One region of the Pantoea jilinensis genome, then DNA from elsewhere that is predicted to be linked to it. Evidence: predicted binding sites of a transcription regulator. Region 1 holds the regulator's gene; the other holds the start of a gene.
The links. Region 1 encodes CRP, which controls carbon source genes, mostly activating them, when cyclic AMP is high. Its sites were predicted from a motif close to ATGTGANNNNNNTCACAT; they were not measured.
Positions count from the first base shown of each region.

Region 2: a site for CRP is predicted at 2,779-2,796, ahead of KTJ90_RS18720 (PTS mannitol transporter subunit IICBA). Genes of this name have one in related genera too.

Region 1 is NZ_CP077746.1:416,980-424,367, reverse strand. Features, by position in the region: gene KTJ90_RS01935 (phosphoribulokinase) at 1-808, shown strand, start outside; gene KTJ90_RS01930 (OsmC family protein) at 1,322-1,726, opposite strand; gene crp (cAMP-activated global transcriptional regulator CRP) at 2,030-2,662, shown strand; gene KTJ90_RS01920 (YccS/YhfK family putative transporter) at 2,720-4,795, shown strand; gene argD (bifunctional acetylornithine/succinyldiaminopimelate transaminase) at 4,797-6,017, opposite strand; gene KTJ90_RS01910 (aminodeoxychorismate/anthranilate synthase component II) at 6,099-6,674, opposite strand; gene KTJ90_RS01905 (putative adenosine monophosphate-protein transferase Fic) at 6,716-7,309, opposite strand; gene KTJ90_RS01900 (YhfG family protein) at 7,299-7,388, opposite strand, start outside.
Region 2 is NZ_CP077746.1:3,984,715-3,992,102, reverse strand. Features, by position in the region: gene mtlD (mannitol-1-phosphate 5-dehydrogenase) at 1-563, opposite strand, end outside; gene KTJ90_RS18720 (PTS mannitol transporter subunit IICBA) at 659-2,593, opposite strand; gene KTJ90_RS18715 (DUF3053 domain-containing protein) at 3,026-3,742, opposite strand; gene KTJ90_RS18710 (gamma-glutamyltransferase family protein) at 3,969-5,567, opposite strand; gene KTJ90_RS18705 (HTH-type transcriptional regulator) at 6,304-6,600, shown strand; gene KTJ90_RS18700 (HD domain-containing protein) at 6,639-7,235, opposite strand; gene KTJ90_RS18695 (MarR family winged helix-turn-helix transcriptional regulator) at 7,298-7,388, shown strand, end outside.

The DNA.
Region 1 (7,388 bases):
CAGCCTCGCGTTTCGTAAAATCTTTCAGCAGCTCGATCTTCATGCTGCTGAGCTTGAAGGCGACAGCTTTCACCGCTTTACCCGCCCTGAAATGGATATGGCGATTCGTAAGGCGCGCGATTTAGGACGTCACGTCAGCTACTTTGGCCCGGAAGCCAATGACTTTGGTCTGCTGGAGCAGAGCTTTAAAGAGTATGGTCAAAGCGGACAGGGCCAGTCGCGTAAATATCTGCACACCTACGATGAAGCCGTACCGTGGAATCAGGTGCCCGGCACCTTTACGCCCTGGCAGCCGCTGCCGCAGAACACTGACATTCTGTTCTATGAAGGACTGCACGGCGGCGTGGTGACGGCGCAGCATAACGTGGCGGAACAGGTTGATTTGCTGGTGGGCGTTGTGCCCATTGTTAACCTGGAGTGGATTCAGAAGCTGGTGCGCGACACCGGCGAGCGCGGTCATTCACGCGAAGCAGTGATGGATTCCGTGGTGCGTTCGATGGAAGATTACATCAATTTCATCACGCCACAGTTCTCGCGCACCCACATCAACTTTCAGCGCGTCCCGACCGTCGACACCTCAAACCCGTTCGCTGCCCGCGCCATTCCGTCACTGGATGAGAGCCTTGTGGTGATTCATTTCCAGGCGCTGGAAGATATCGACTTCCCCTACCTGCTGGCGATGCTGCAGGGTTCGTTTATCTCGCACATCAATACGCTGGTCGTGCCCGGCGGCAAAATGGGTCTGGCGATGGAGCTGATCATGGGTCCGCTGGTGAAGCGGCTGATGGAAGGTAAGCGGATAGAGTAAGAGGTCAGCAAAAAAAACGCAGAGAGCAGAGGCCTTTCGCAAAGATGTAAAACTGGCATTTCTGCGGGGAAAGGCTTACTGCTGAGCTGGCTTCAGGGAGCATACACCTTTCGCAAAGACGCAAAACCGCCATCCCTGGCAGGCTCAGCGCGGGCCATCCCTGGCCCGCTATGCTTTGCTACAGGCATATGCTCCCTTCGCTTCACGTCCGGCAACCACATCCGTTTTCAGAAAGGTCGCCACTGAAAAAACCTGGTGACAAAGAATCTTACAGCAACACCTAAGCTCAACACGCCGGGAACAGGGTCAGAAGAGGAAAGCGTCCCGCGACTGGGACAAAAACGCCGGGAGCGTTTTTAAACAACGCAAAGCGTTGGCCCGGTATGGGCGCACCTCAGGGATGAGGTGCGTAATAGCGCGGGCATAGTCTTAAAGCGGACTCTCTATGCAGGAACGGCACGACACCAGACCGACTCCGAATTGGCCCGCGACTTTAAAATGCCCTTCAGCCTGTTACAGCTCAATCACTTCATAGCTATGCGTAATCGTCACGCCTTTACCCAGCATGATGGCCACCGAACAATATTTTTCAGCAGAAAGATCCACCGCGCGTGAGACCGCTTTATCCTGGAGCGCTTTACCACTCACGATAAAATGCAGGTTGATGTGCGTAAAGATTCGCGGCGCCTCTTCACGACGTTCTGAGGTCAGTTTTACTTCACAATCAGCCACATCGTTACGGCCTTTTTGCAGAATTGATACCACGTCAATCGCGCTGCATCCGCCGGCCGCCATCAGCACCATCTCCATTGGGCTGGGCGCTTTATCGCCCGAATTTCCATCCATCAGTATCTGATGGCCGGATGAGGATTCTCCGAGGAATGTCAGTCCTTCTACCCACTTCACTCTTGCCTGCATGATTTTTGCTCCGGAATACGCTGTTTTGTCGCCAGAGTACGCTTTCGCCTGGTAAACAGCAATCCAGAGAAATCCGCCTGTAGCTGAAGCGAGACAACACAAGACAGTCGGCAAAAGCTGTGCTACAAACAGTGCTGAAAATATTTTTCGTCACCCGATGGCGAAGCCGGGAAGAATGATGCGCACTGCGCCTGATGCGGCCCGAATAATTTCCTGAAAGGGAAACGCTTGAAGCTTTCACCGCCTGACAGGGAAAACTGCCCCCTGTATTTTGGGCACGATTACAACAGAGGATAATAGCGAATGGTTCTCGGCAAACCGCAAACAGACCCTACACTCGAATGGTTCCTGTCCCATTGCCATATTCACAAGTATCCATCCAAAAGTACGCTGATTCACCAAGGTGAAAAAGCAGAAACGCTTTACTACATCGTGAAAGGTTCCGTCGCGGTTCTGATTAAAGATGAAGAAGGCAAAGAGATGATTCTTTCCTACCTGAATCAGGGCGATTTCATTGGTGAGCTTGGCCTGTTCGAAGAAGGCCAGGAGCGCAGCGCCTGGGTACGTGCGAAAAGCGCGTGCGAAGTGGCGGAGATTTCTTACAAGAAATTCCGTCAGCTGATTCAGGTTAATCCCGACATCCTGATGCGACTCTCCTCGCAGATGGCGCGTCGCCTGCAGGTCACGTCTGAAAAAGTGGGTAACCTCGCTTTCCTCGACGTCACCGGACGCATTGCACAGACCCTGCTCAACCTGGCGAAGCAGCCAGATGCCATGACGCATCCCGACGGCATGCAAATTAAAATCACTCGTCAGGAAATTGGCCAGATTGTGGGTTGTTCACGCGAAACCGTGGGCCGTATTTTGAAGATGCTGGAAGATCAGAACCTGATCTCCGCACACGGCAAAACCATCGTCGTTTACGGCACCCGCTAATTCCTGTCACCCACGGCGTGATGGCAACATCACGCCGTTATTGTTTGTGTTGGGCCGATGTGGCGTCGAATTATTTACCATCCTGAAGTCAACTACGCCTTGCGGCAAACGCTGGTGCTTTGTCTGCCCGTCGCGCTGGGCTGGCTGGCTGGCGACCTGCAAAAAGGTCTGCTGTTCTCGTTAGTGCCTGCCTGCTGCAATATTGCCGGTCTGGATACCCCGCATAAACGCTTTTTCAAACGCCTGATTGTGGGTGGCAGCCTGTTTGCCCTCGGCAGCTTCCTGATTCAGTGGCTCACCCTGCATGCCATTCCGCTGCCGCTCATCCTGTTCGCCATGCCCCTGCTGCTCGGCGTGACGGGTGAGATCAGCCCGCTGCATGGTCGTCTGCTGCCCGGCACGCTTATCGCCGCCATTTTTACCCTGAGCCTCATTGGCCGCATGCCCATCTATGTTACCCCGCTGCTCTACATCGGCGGCACGCTCTGGTATGGGCTGTTTAACTGGTTCTGGTTCTGGCTGTGGAAAGAGCAGCCGATGCGCGAAAGCCTCAGCCTGATCTACCGCGAGCTGGCTAACTACTGCGACGCCAAATACACCCTGCTGACGCAGCTGACCGACCCGGAAAAGGCACTGCCGCCGCTGCTGGCGCGTCAGCAGAAAGTGGTCGATCTGATTAACACCTGCTATCAGCAGATGCACATGCTGTCGGCAAGCCGCGATCACAGCCATAAGCGGCTGACGCGCGCCTTTCAGGTGGCGCTGGATCTGCAGGAACACATCTCGGTTAGTCTGCATCGGCCGGAAGAGGTGCAGAAGCTGGTCGAACAGAGCCATGCCGAAGCGGTGATCCGCTGGAATGCCAAAACCATTTCGGCCCGGCTACGGGTGCTGGCGGATAACATCCTTTATCATCAGCTACCCGATCGCTTTGCGATGGACAAACAGCTTGGCGCGCTGGAGAAGATCGCCCATCAGCATCCCGACAATCCGGTGGGTAACTTCTGTCTTTACCACTTCAACCGCATTGCGCGGGTGCTGCGCACGCAGAAACCGCTGTATCAGCGTGATCTGATGGCGGATCGTCAGCGCCGTCTGCCGCTGTTACCGGCGCTGCGCAGTTATCTCTCTTTTCGCTCGTCAGCGCTGCGCACCGCCGGACGCTTTGCGGTAATGCTGATGCTGGGCAGTGCACTGGCGCTGTTCTTCAACATCCCCAAACCTTACTGGATCCTGATGACCATCATGTTCGTCAGCCAGAACGGTTACAGCGCTACGCGTGTTCGCATCCAGCACCGTGCGCTGGGCACCTTTGCCGGTCTGGTGATTGCGGCCGCCACGTTGCGGCTGGCGGTACCGGAGTCGCTGGTGCTGCTGATCATGCTGGCAATAACCTTTATCAGCTATCGCTTTACGCGCCAGTTCTATGGCTGGTCAATGATTGGCTTTACGGTCACGGCGGTTTACTCGCTGCAATTGCTGTCGCTGAATGGCGCGCAGTTTCTGCTGCCGCGACTGATGGATACGCTGATGGGCTGTCTGATCGCCTTTGGCGGAATGCTGTGGCTGTGGCCGCAGTGGCAGAGTGGCTTACTGCGACAGAACGCCCATGATGCGCTGGAAGCCGATCAGGACGCACTGAGATTGTTGCTGGGTAACGAACAGTCACCTGAGAAACTGGCGTATCAGCGCGTGAAGGTGAATCAGGCGCACAATGCGCTGTTTAACTCGCTGAATCAGGCGATGCAGGAACCCGCGTTTAACTCCCGCTATCTGAGTGATATGCGGCTCTGGGTCACGCACAGTCAGTTTATTGTTGAGCACATTAATGCCATAACGATTCTGGCGCGGGAGCACACTATGCTGACCGACTCGCTGGCAGAACGCTATCTGCAATCCTGTGAAATCGCGCTACAGCGGTGTCAGCAGCGGCTGGAATATGATGGTGAAAGCTCACAGGTTAATCTGCTGGATGATCTTGAGAACATCAGTGAGGGACCTGTCACGGTGGTGGAACAGCATGTGCGACGTATTCTTGACCATCTGAGCGTGATGTACACCATCTCCTCACTGGCATGGAACCAGCGACCACAACATGGCCGCTGGCTGATCAGACGCTTACGTAAAAACTAGCCTAGCCGTTAAGCACCTTGCCGACGGCGGTGGCGAAGCGGCGCATGCCCTCTTCGATATCGGCCGGTTCGATAATCAGTGACGGCGCAAAACGCATCACGTCGGTGCCGGCAACCAGCACCATCACGCCCTCAGCGGCGGCGGCATTCAGTATGTCGCGTGACTTCCCGGCATGCTGAGGTTTAAGCGCGGCGCCAATCAGCAACCCCTTGCCGCGAATGTCACTGAACAAGTCATACTTCGCATCAATGGCCTGCAGCGCTGTGACAAAGTGCTCACGCCGCATATCGACACCCGCCAGCACGTCCGGCGTATTGATAATATCCAGCGCCGTTTCAGCGATGGCGCAGGCCAGCGGATTGCCGCCATACGTGGTCCCATGCACGCCTGGTGCCATGGTCGAGGCGATCTCGTTAGTGGTCAGCATGGCGCTGACCGGGAAACCGCCGCCCAGCGCTTTGGCTGAGGTCAGAATATCGGGCTGGACGCCATAATGCTCATAGGCGAACAGTTTGCCGCTGCGTCCCATGCCACTCTGCACTTCATCCAGCACCAGCAGCGCCTGATGCTGATCGCAAAGCTCGCGCAGTCCCTGCATAAATTCCTGCGTCGCGGGCACTACGCCGCCTTCGCCCTGAATCGGTTCAACCACGATGGCGCAGGTGTGGTCGTCGATTACCGCTTTCACTGCATCAAGGTCATTAAACGGCACGTGGACGATATCCGCCGGTTTCGGCCCGAACCCGTCGGAATATTTTGGCTGTCCGCCGACCGTAACGGTAAACAGCGTCCGGCCATGAAAGGCGTTATGGAAGGCGATGATTTTACTTTTAAACGGGCTGTGACGTTTGCAGGCGTAGTAGCGCGCCAGCTTAAACGCGGCTTCGTTGGCTTCGGCACCGGAGTTGGCAAAGAAGACGCGATCGGCAAAGGTCGCCTGGATTAACTTACTGGCAAGGCGCAGCGCCGGTTCGTTGGTGAAGACGTTGCTGGTGTGCCACAGCGTCTCGCCCTGGCTTTTCAGCGTCTCCACCAGCGCAGGATGGCAGTGTCCAAGTGCGGTGACGGCGATACCACCCGAGAAATCGATATACTCTTTGCCCTGCTGATCCCATACACGGCTGCCCTTGCCTTTTACCGGCACGAACTGCGCAGGTGCATAAACAGGCAAAATAACGTTATCGAACGTCTCCCGCGTGACCGCAATTTTTTCCGCTGCCATTGATGACCCCATTTAAATGATTATTGTGCAAACATGAAATAATAATCACAAAATATGCATAAAAAATCACTCAAAGGCAACTTATTGCTCAAGGAAATTGCGCAGCAGCAGATGTCCCTGCTCGCTGAGAATGCTCTCGGGATGGAACTGTACGCCTTCCAGCGCCAGAGTTTTGTGGCGGAATCCCATAATTTCGTCAGGCTCGCCGTCACGCATCGTCCAGGCCGTCACCTCGAACGCCTCGGGCAGAGTATCGCGCTGCACAATCAGCGAGTGATAGCGGGTCACGGTAAGGGGATTATTGAGATTGCGAAACACGCCCTGGCCGGTGTGCTGAATGGCAGAGGTTTTGCCGTGCATCACCTGACGCGCACGTACCACCTGCGCGCCATACGCCTGCGCAATCGCCTGATGGCCCAGGCAGACGCCCAGCACCGGCAGCTGTCCGGCGAAGTGCCGGATTGCCGCCAGCGAGATGCCTGATTCCGACGGCGTGCAGGGGCCAGGCGAGATGGCCAGATGGGTCAGTGGCAGCGCCGCCATCTGCTCCAGCGTGATGGCATCATTGCGCACCACCTGAACCTGCGCGCCCAGCTCGCAGAAATATTGATAGAGATTCCAGGTAAAGGAGTCGTAATTGTCGATAAGCAGCAGCATGACGTGTCCAGAATGATAAACCGCGCCGCTATTCTACGCGGTCAGGCCGCCTCACTCACCACTTTCGCAAAGACCTGCTCCAGCGGGACCAAATCTCCGGCTACACCGGCCTGATTCGCCGCTTTCCAGCTTTCAGCATCCGTCTCTTCCCAGTTCAGCAGATATCCGGCATGCAGTGCAAGCTGTTCAAAGAAAATCCGCTGCGCCCGACCATTTCCGTGGCGGAAAGGATGCAGCATATTGATTTCGCAATAGTAGTGAGCGAGGCGCTGAATAAATTCGTCACGCGGCAAATCAGCTAACCCCTTCTCTTCTTCCAGCGCGGCCATCAGGGCATTGCCTTCCTTTTCGATATATTCGAAATGACAGAACGGCGTCTCATCACGCCAGATATCAATGGTGCGCAGTTCCCCCGCCCAGCTGTAGACATCCTGAAACAGCGTGCGATGGATCTGGCGCAGGTAAGGCAGCCCGGGATTACGCGGGCCCAGCTCCAGCGTAGCGGCGCGTGCCGCACTAAAGCTCAGCTCTGCCTTGCGCAGCTGCGCAGCGTCATGAATATCGGGCAGGTTTTTCAGCACGTTGTCGTGCTGCCACAGGTAGGGATCCTGGCTGACGGCGGTATTAGAGTCCATATTGCCTCCTCAGTGACGCCAGACGTGCGGCTGCATCATCGCTGTTAACACTGGTTTCATTTGGCATGAAACCTTCCAG
Region 2 (7,388 bases), 450 kb from region 1:
TGGGTTTGATCGACGATCCATTCGCTAAAGGTTTCAACGGTCACTTCCAGTGGATCGGTGCTGCCTGCTTCAGAAGGGGGCACGATGCGATCGACAGCGGAATCCACAAAGCCGACATGCTCTTCCAGCCAGGCGTGATACTGCGCCGGCAGCGCCTTCAGCACATGCTGTTTTAGCTGGCTGGTGCCGCGCACCATATTCTCACAGGCGATGATATTTAATGGACGGGTGTTACCGTTGTCGCTGCGTTTTGCCAGACCTTTTGCCACACTGGCGGCAATACGCTCCAGAATCTGCGGACCCACGGCGGTGGTAACAAGATCGACGTCAGAGACCAGGGTGATGATCTCATCGCTGGTGCTGTTTACGGCACTGACGCCTTTAACGGTTTCCACTTTGGCCTGTTCGCCAACCACATGAACGGGATACTCATGACGCGCGTTCAGTGCATCCAGCACCGTCTGATTCACATCAGCAAAAACCAGTTCGATACCTGCATCAGCCAGTAATTTGCCGATAAAGCCGCGACCAATGTTTCCTGCTCCGAAATGTAACGCTTTCATAATTTTTGACCCATATCAAATGACGATGGGGCGGGCAAACCCGCCCCAGGAAATCGGGACGGGCATGACCGCCCCAGGGAAAGAATTGCTCTGAATTACGCGACGGCAGGCTTGCCTGACAGCAGATCCAGCACTTCCTGCACGCGGGTGGTGTTCGCCAGCTTCTCAATCACGCTGTCATCATCCAGCGCATTGGTCAGGCTGGTAATCACCTGAATGTGCTCGTTATTACGGGCAGCAATACCAATCACCAGGCGCGCGACGTCGTCTGGCTCTTCGCCAAACAGGACGCCTGCCGGATACTGACAGAACACCACGCCAGTTTTCAGCACGCGATCTTTCGCTTCAACGGTCCCGTGCGGCACCGCAATCGACTCACCGAGGTAGGTCGGCGTCAGTTTTTCACGCGCCAGCATCGCGTCAACATATTCTGGCTCTACATAACCGCCTTTCACCAGCTGTTCACCAGCAAAACGAATCGCCTGTTCTTTGTTGCTGGCGGTCAGGCCGAGGAAGACGTTATCTGCACCCAGTTTAAACAGGTGTGCGTTGCCTTCATCGTAACTGTCAGAGAGCGCAGTGGTGACCGTTTGACGATGCACGTCGCTGCGATTAGCGGCAACCAGACGTTCGGTCAGCGTGCTGTAGAGCGCACTGTCGAGGAAGTTATTCAGCGAGATGTGCTGCGCATGCGGAGCCTGGCGAATAGCACGCTCTGTCAGATCACGATGGGTAATCACCAGATCGACATCGCCTGGCAGGGCATTGATCGCGGTATTCGTCACCGACACATTGCTCAGACCTGCATCCTGCACTTTCTTACGCAGAACACCTGCACCCATGGCGCTTGAGCCCATACCGGCATCACAGGCGACGATAATTTTGCGCACGTGATGCAGCTCGACGCTCATCGCATCGCTGGCGACGGGTGCACCCGCCACGCTCTGGCCTTTCGACTGCGCTTTCATCTCATGCATGCGCTGAGTCGCGGCTTCGATATCGTCATCTTCTTTAACCTTGCTGGTTTTCAGCAGGATAGCGGAAACTACGAAGGAGACGGCGAAAGCGGCAGCAATGGCAGCGATGTTCGCAAAGTAGGCACCCTTTGGTGTCATCGCCAGCACCGCCAGGATTGAACCCGGTGAAGCAGGCGAGACCAGGCCACCGTTCAGCACGGTCAGTGTGAAGACACCCGTCATGCCTCCCAGGATGACCGCCAGCAGCAGGCGAGGCGCCATCAGCACATACGGGAAGTAGATCTCATGGATGCCGCCAAGGAAGTGGATAATTGCCGCACCGCCTGCAGACTGTTTAGCACTACCACGACCAAAGAACATGTAGGCCATCAGCACGCCCATACCCGGACCCGGGTTGGCTTCGATCAGGAAGAAGATCGACTTGCCCGCCTCACTGGCTTGCTGGATACCCAGCGGTGAGAAGATCCCGTGGTTGATGGCGTTGTTCAGGAACAGGATTTTTGCCGGTTCCACGAAGATTGAGGTCAGCGGCAGCAGGTTGTTCTGCACCATCAGATTCACGCCTGCGGCGAGAATGTGTGACAGACCTTCTACCAGCGGACCAATCGCCAGGAACGCCAGCAGTGCCAGAATCATCCCGATAATACCGGCCGAGAAGTTGTTAACCAGCATCTCGAAGCCGCTTTTGATTTTGCCGTCAATCGCCCGGTCAAACGACTTAATTGCCCAGCCGCCCAGTGGACCGGCAATCATTGCACCGAGGAACATCGGCATATCCGCACCGACAATCACACCCATTGTCGTAATTGCACCGACCACACCGCCACGATCGCCGCCCACCAGACGCCCACCGGTAAAACCGATCAGCAGTGGCAGCAGGTAGGTGATCATTGGGCCAACCAGTTTGGCCAGCGTTTCGTTCGGGATCCAGCCAGTTGGAATAAACAGCGCGGTGATGATACCCCAGGCGATGAACGCCCCGATGTTTGGCATCACCATATTACTCAGAAAGCGACCAAAGCTCTGTACTTTGACCTTCACTGATGAGGACATAAACCCACCCCTTATTGAGACGCGCTGCAATAGGAGAGCGCGTTTGTTTTTGTTTAGCCACCCCGACTCGCAGCCGGTGGTATTACTGTATGCACGCGGACTCTATCACGCGAATTTGGCACTGCGTAGCACGCGGGAAAAGTGTGATCTATATCACTGATTAAGGGTGGTGGCAGGGGTGATTAGCGTGACATTGATCACATTTTTATAACGGTTACGTGTTGTTTTGCCTGGTTTTTACGCGTGATAGCTGATTATCTGTGAGTTTGATCACACTAAAAGGGCGGGGGTTTGTTATATAAATGTGACTCAGATCACAAACTATTTTTGGTCGAAAATGCGCCAGATCACACTTCATTCGACAGGCTATCGGATGAGATTAGAAAAGGCGTGGAGACGGGCAGGCGACCTACGCCTGCCCATAAAGCAGATTTACTGCAGGCCACCCTGAACGGCCGCTTGTGCCTGAGGAAGCGCCTGTGCATTCGCGGATAACGTGCTCATTATCGCGTTGTATTGTGAAGCCTGATCCTGCGTCGGGAACTGCACGCCGCCATCATTGAAGCTGACGCGGGTACCCTGAGTTTGCAGGAATTCGCCGGTCTGCACGGCAGCCTGGCTCAGCGCCTGAAGTTTAGGCAGCAGCGGAATCAGCTGATTGGCGGGTACCGTCACCACTTTGTTATAGGCGGTGTCGTAGACTTTTTTCAGATCATCCGTCTGCTTTAGGGCCGCTTTGCTGCTGTCCGCCTGCATTTTTGCGCTCTCAATCTGCTGGGTAACAATGACCAGTGCGCTCGTGGCCTGACGCAGGGAATCACGACGGCTGAGATAATCCTGCGGAACGCGAATGGCAGACAGTTCATCCACCACCGGACGCATCCCCTGTTCAACGGCTTTGTTCGCCTGCTGCGAAAAGCCGTACATGATGGCGTAATCGCTGGCGAAGTTGCCAAAGCTTTGCTTCTGGTTTTCGCTGAGGCTAGGGAGATGCTCGCCACTGCGCATCACGGTATTCTGGAGGAAATCAATAAATGCTTTACGCTGCTCGCCTTCTTTGTCACCGCATGCGGTGAGTTGCAGCACGATGAGCGCGCCAGCGAGCATAATGCCGCCGCGTGCCATAAGGCGTGTAAGTCCTGAAGCCATTGGGTCAACTCCTGTCGGTAGTACTGTCTGATGTCCAGGTAGGAATGGCCTAAAGAATAGAACAAACCGCCGTCACGGCACAATGTGAAACCGCCTGTGAAGCAGAGGCTTTCTTAAACGCCGGTGATACAACGGGATCGCCCGCACGTCAGAGCGCGATACGTTTCCTGCCATCATGCGTTAACCTGAACGTCAGTTTAGCGGTATGGCGATCACGGCTGCAGCCTTAAAACACCACCGCCTGACCATCTTTGCGACTCTCGCTGGCTGCAATATAGAAACCCTGCGGATCGCGCACTATCGCCTGCGCGCCACCAAAGTTGTAATTGCTCAGGGGATCTTCCAGTACCACATTGTGCCCCATGCGGCGCAGCGTGCTCAGGGTATTGCGATCGAGTGTCGATTCAAACACCACCTCGCGTCCCTGTACCACCCGCCAGCGCGGCGCATCAATCGCAGCCTGCGGATTCTGGCGGTGCAGCATAATTCGCAGCGCCAGCTGGACATGACCCTGCGCCTGCATCGGGCCACCCATCACACCAAACGCCATCAGCGGCTGACCCTGCTCATCCAGCGCAAAGGCCGGGATGATGGTGTGAAAAGGGCGCTTACCGCCTGCCACCACGTTAGGATGGTCTGGATCGAGTGAAAAGCCCGCCCCACGGTTCTGCAGGCTGATGCCGGTGTCGGGCACCACCACGCCGGAGCCAAAGCCCATGTAGTTAGACTGAATGAATGAGACCATCATACCGCTGGCATCAGCCGTCGCAACATACACCGTGCCGCTCTGCTGCGGTGATCCAAAGCGGAAGTCTCCCGCTTTGTCAGGATCAATCAACGCTGCCCGCTGGCGGATATACTCTTTACTCAGCAGTAACGCTGCCGGGAACTCGAGATGATCTTCATCGGTGACATAACGCTCCAGATCAACCAGTGCCAGTTTCATCGCCTCAATGGAAAGATGCAGCCACTGCGGCGAATCAGGCGCATAACGGTTGATCTCCCACGCTTCCAGAATGCCGAGCGCAATCAATGTCGCAATGCCCTGACCGTTAGGCGGCAACTCCTGCACCGATCTCCCGGCAAACGGATGTGACAGCAGGGTAACCCAGTCGGCGCGATGGTTTTTCAAATCGTCCAGCGTCAGCGCCGCGCCATGTTCACGGGCAAAGGCTGTCATCTTCTGCGCCAGTGCACCGCGATAAAAACTTTCACCCTGTGTCTCAGCGATCGTCTGCAGGGTCCGGGCCTGAGCCGGATTGCGGAATAACTCGCCCGCACGGGGTGGACGGCCCTGCGGCGCAAAGCAGTCGATGAAGCCAGGCTGATCCCGCAGCTTGTCATAGCCTCGCTGCCACAGCTGACCAATCAGCGGTGATACCGGAAAACCGTTGCGCGCATAGTCAATTGCGGGTTGCGCCAGTGTGGTCAGCGGTAGGGTCCCGAAGCGCTGCGCCAGCGTGACCCACGCCGAGACGGCACCCGGGACGGTAACGGACTCCCAGCCGGTTTCTGGCATTGCACTCAAACCGGCGAAGCGCTCAGGATGCCACGCGGCGGGCGAACGGCCTGAGGCGTTTAATCCATGCAGCTCGCTGCCGTCCCAGACAATGGCAAACGCATCGCTGCCGATGCCGTTTCCGGTTGGCTCCAGCACAGTTAAGGCGATGGCGGTAGCGACAGCGGCATCTACAGCATTTCCGCCCTGCTGCAGCATCCGTAAGCCCGCCTGCGCCGCCAGCGGTTGTGAGGTCGCCACGGCATTGCGTCCCATCATCGGTACGCGATGAGAAGGGTATCCGACGTCAAAATCTGTTTCACGCATCGCTCTTCATCCTTTCAGGTGGCAGGTCTCTTTTTACCCGTCATGAGTGCGCAATCACAAGGCTGCACTTTTAGCGCGCATCAGCGCGATTAAGGACCGCTGACTGCACCGGCATGAGGCATCTGCCGTTTCGTTAGAGTGACTGTTGATTTCGCTGACGATATGGCGGCGTTCAGAATAAAAGATTTCTCCGCACGTCGCTGTGAGCCGCCGCGCGCCAGGGCTCAGGGGCAAACCAGGACTATTCTTAAATTAATCAGAACTGTGAATATAAGTGTTCATGAAGTAAACCATTGGCGTATATTTTGCAATCACTACCTGAAGAGGTGTAATGCCTCACAGAAATGAGAATGTGCCCGCCAAAAGCTTGATGGCATCCACATAAATAGCAAACACCATTTGATTTTTTTGCCCGCTGTGCAGGCGCAAAAATCAACCGCCTCAGCAGGTTAGAAGCGCTGGAGCGTTTTCGGCAAACGTTAGTTAAAAAAATAATTATAAATTGCGCGGCAAATAGTCAGGTCTCTATCCATACTTAGTCTCCCGGCATTTGTTGCATTGTTCTGACACCTTTATAAGCAGTGCACCGCAGGCTGTGTCCCGTAATGGTTTTTCTCATAACAAAAACAAACCCTTGCGGGATCCAGCCTGAACAGGCCCGGTTTCAGAGTCCTGACTTCAGGCTCGTACCTCTCTACTTTCACGTGCTTCATAGTGAGTTTTTAAGGAGTTCTCTATGGAATTAAAAGACCCGATGTTTGAATTGCTCAGCAGCCTTGAGCAGATTGTTTTGACACGTGATGATCGCGCCGCCGAGTTACTTATTCAGCGTCAGCAACCCGCCCAGCCAGAGCCACAGCGTCTGCGCGAAATGACCGGCATGCAGGTTGATGAGTTTGCTAAAGTGATGGGCGTGAGCGTATCTTCCGTGAAAAGCTGGGAAGCCCGGCGTACCCGTCCATCCGCGACGGCGCAGAAACTGATGAAGTTATTACAGGCCAATCCCTATCTGGGACGCCAGTTGCTTGAATAATCAGGCATCATGAAAACACCCGCCGCTGGCGGGTTTTTTTATGCGTGTTTTATGCTGTATTTAGCGGCCTGTTTGACAAACCAGCTCTCCGGCACGCTGTAGGGCGGCTCCCGCAACCGGGCAAGCCCGCTTTCTATGATCGTCGAAGCCTGCTGCCACAACTGTGCATCGCCCTGCTTCAGCAACGCAATCTGTATCTGCTTTTCCACCAGGTAGACCCGCGCAAAGTCAGGATCAAAACGTACAATCGCGCGGGTATTGTCGATGATGTCCGCCAGCTTGATAGTCTGGGCCTCAGGACTGGCGCTGGCCGTATGGCGAAAGTGCGCAAGCTTCCGGGCCGCCCGATTTTTCGCCGTAGCCGGTGCGCTATCGGTCAGCATCTCCACCAGGCTGGCCACGCGCGCGCCAAAGTGGGCTTCGATATCGCTCTGGGTCGTGGAGGTATCTTCTACGGTATCGTGCAGCCAGGCTGCCGCTAACAATGCCTCGTCATGGCTGACGCTGCGCACCAGTTCCACCACCGCGGCCGGATGAACAATATAAGGCTCATCGGTATATTTGCGGCGCTGACCGGCAGTGGCATGTGCCTCGGTGGCGAATCGACGCGCCTGTTCTTCCAGTGAATCCAGCATGCTTTTACCCCTGACTAAAAGTTTGCTTGCAATTATCTAGCGCGCTATATATATTGAATACCATGAACTGTGATCAAGATGACAAAAAAGTGAAAACGATGCCACTGTTGGTCGATCAGCAACTCTGCTTTGCGCTTTATTCTGCCAATCTGG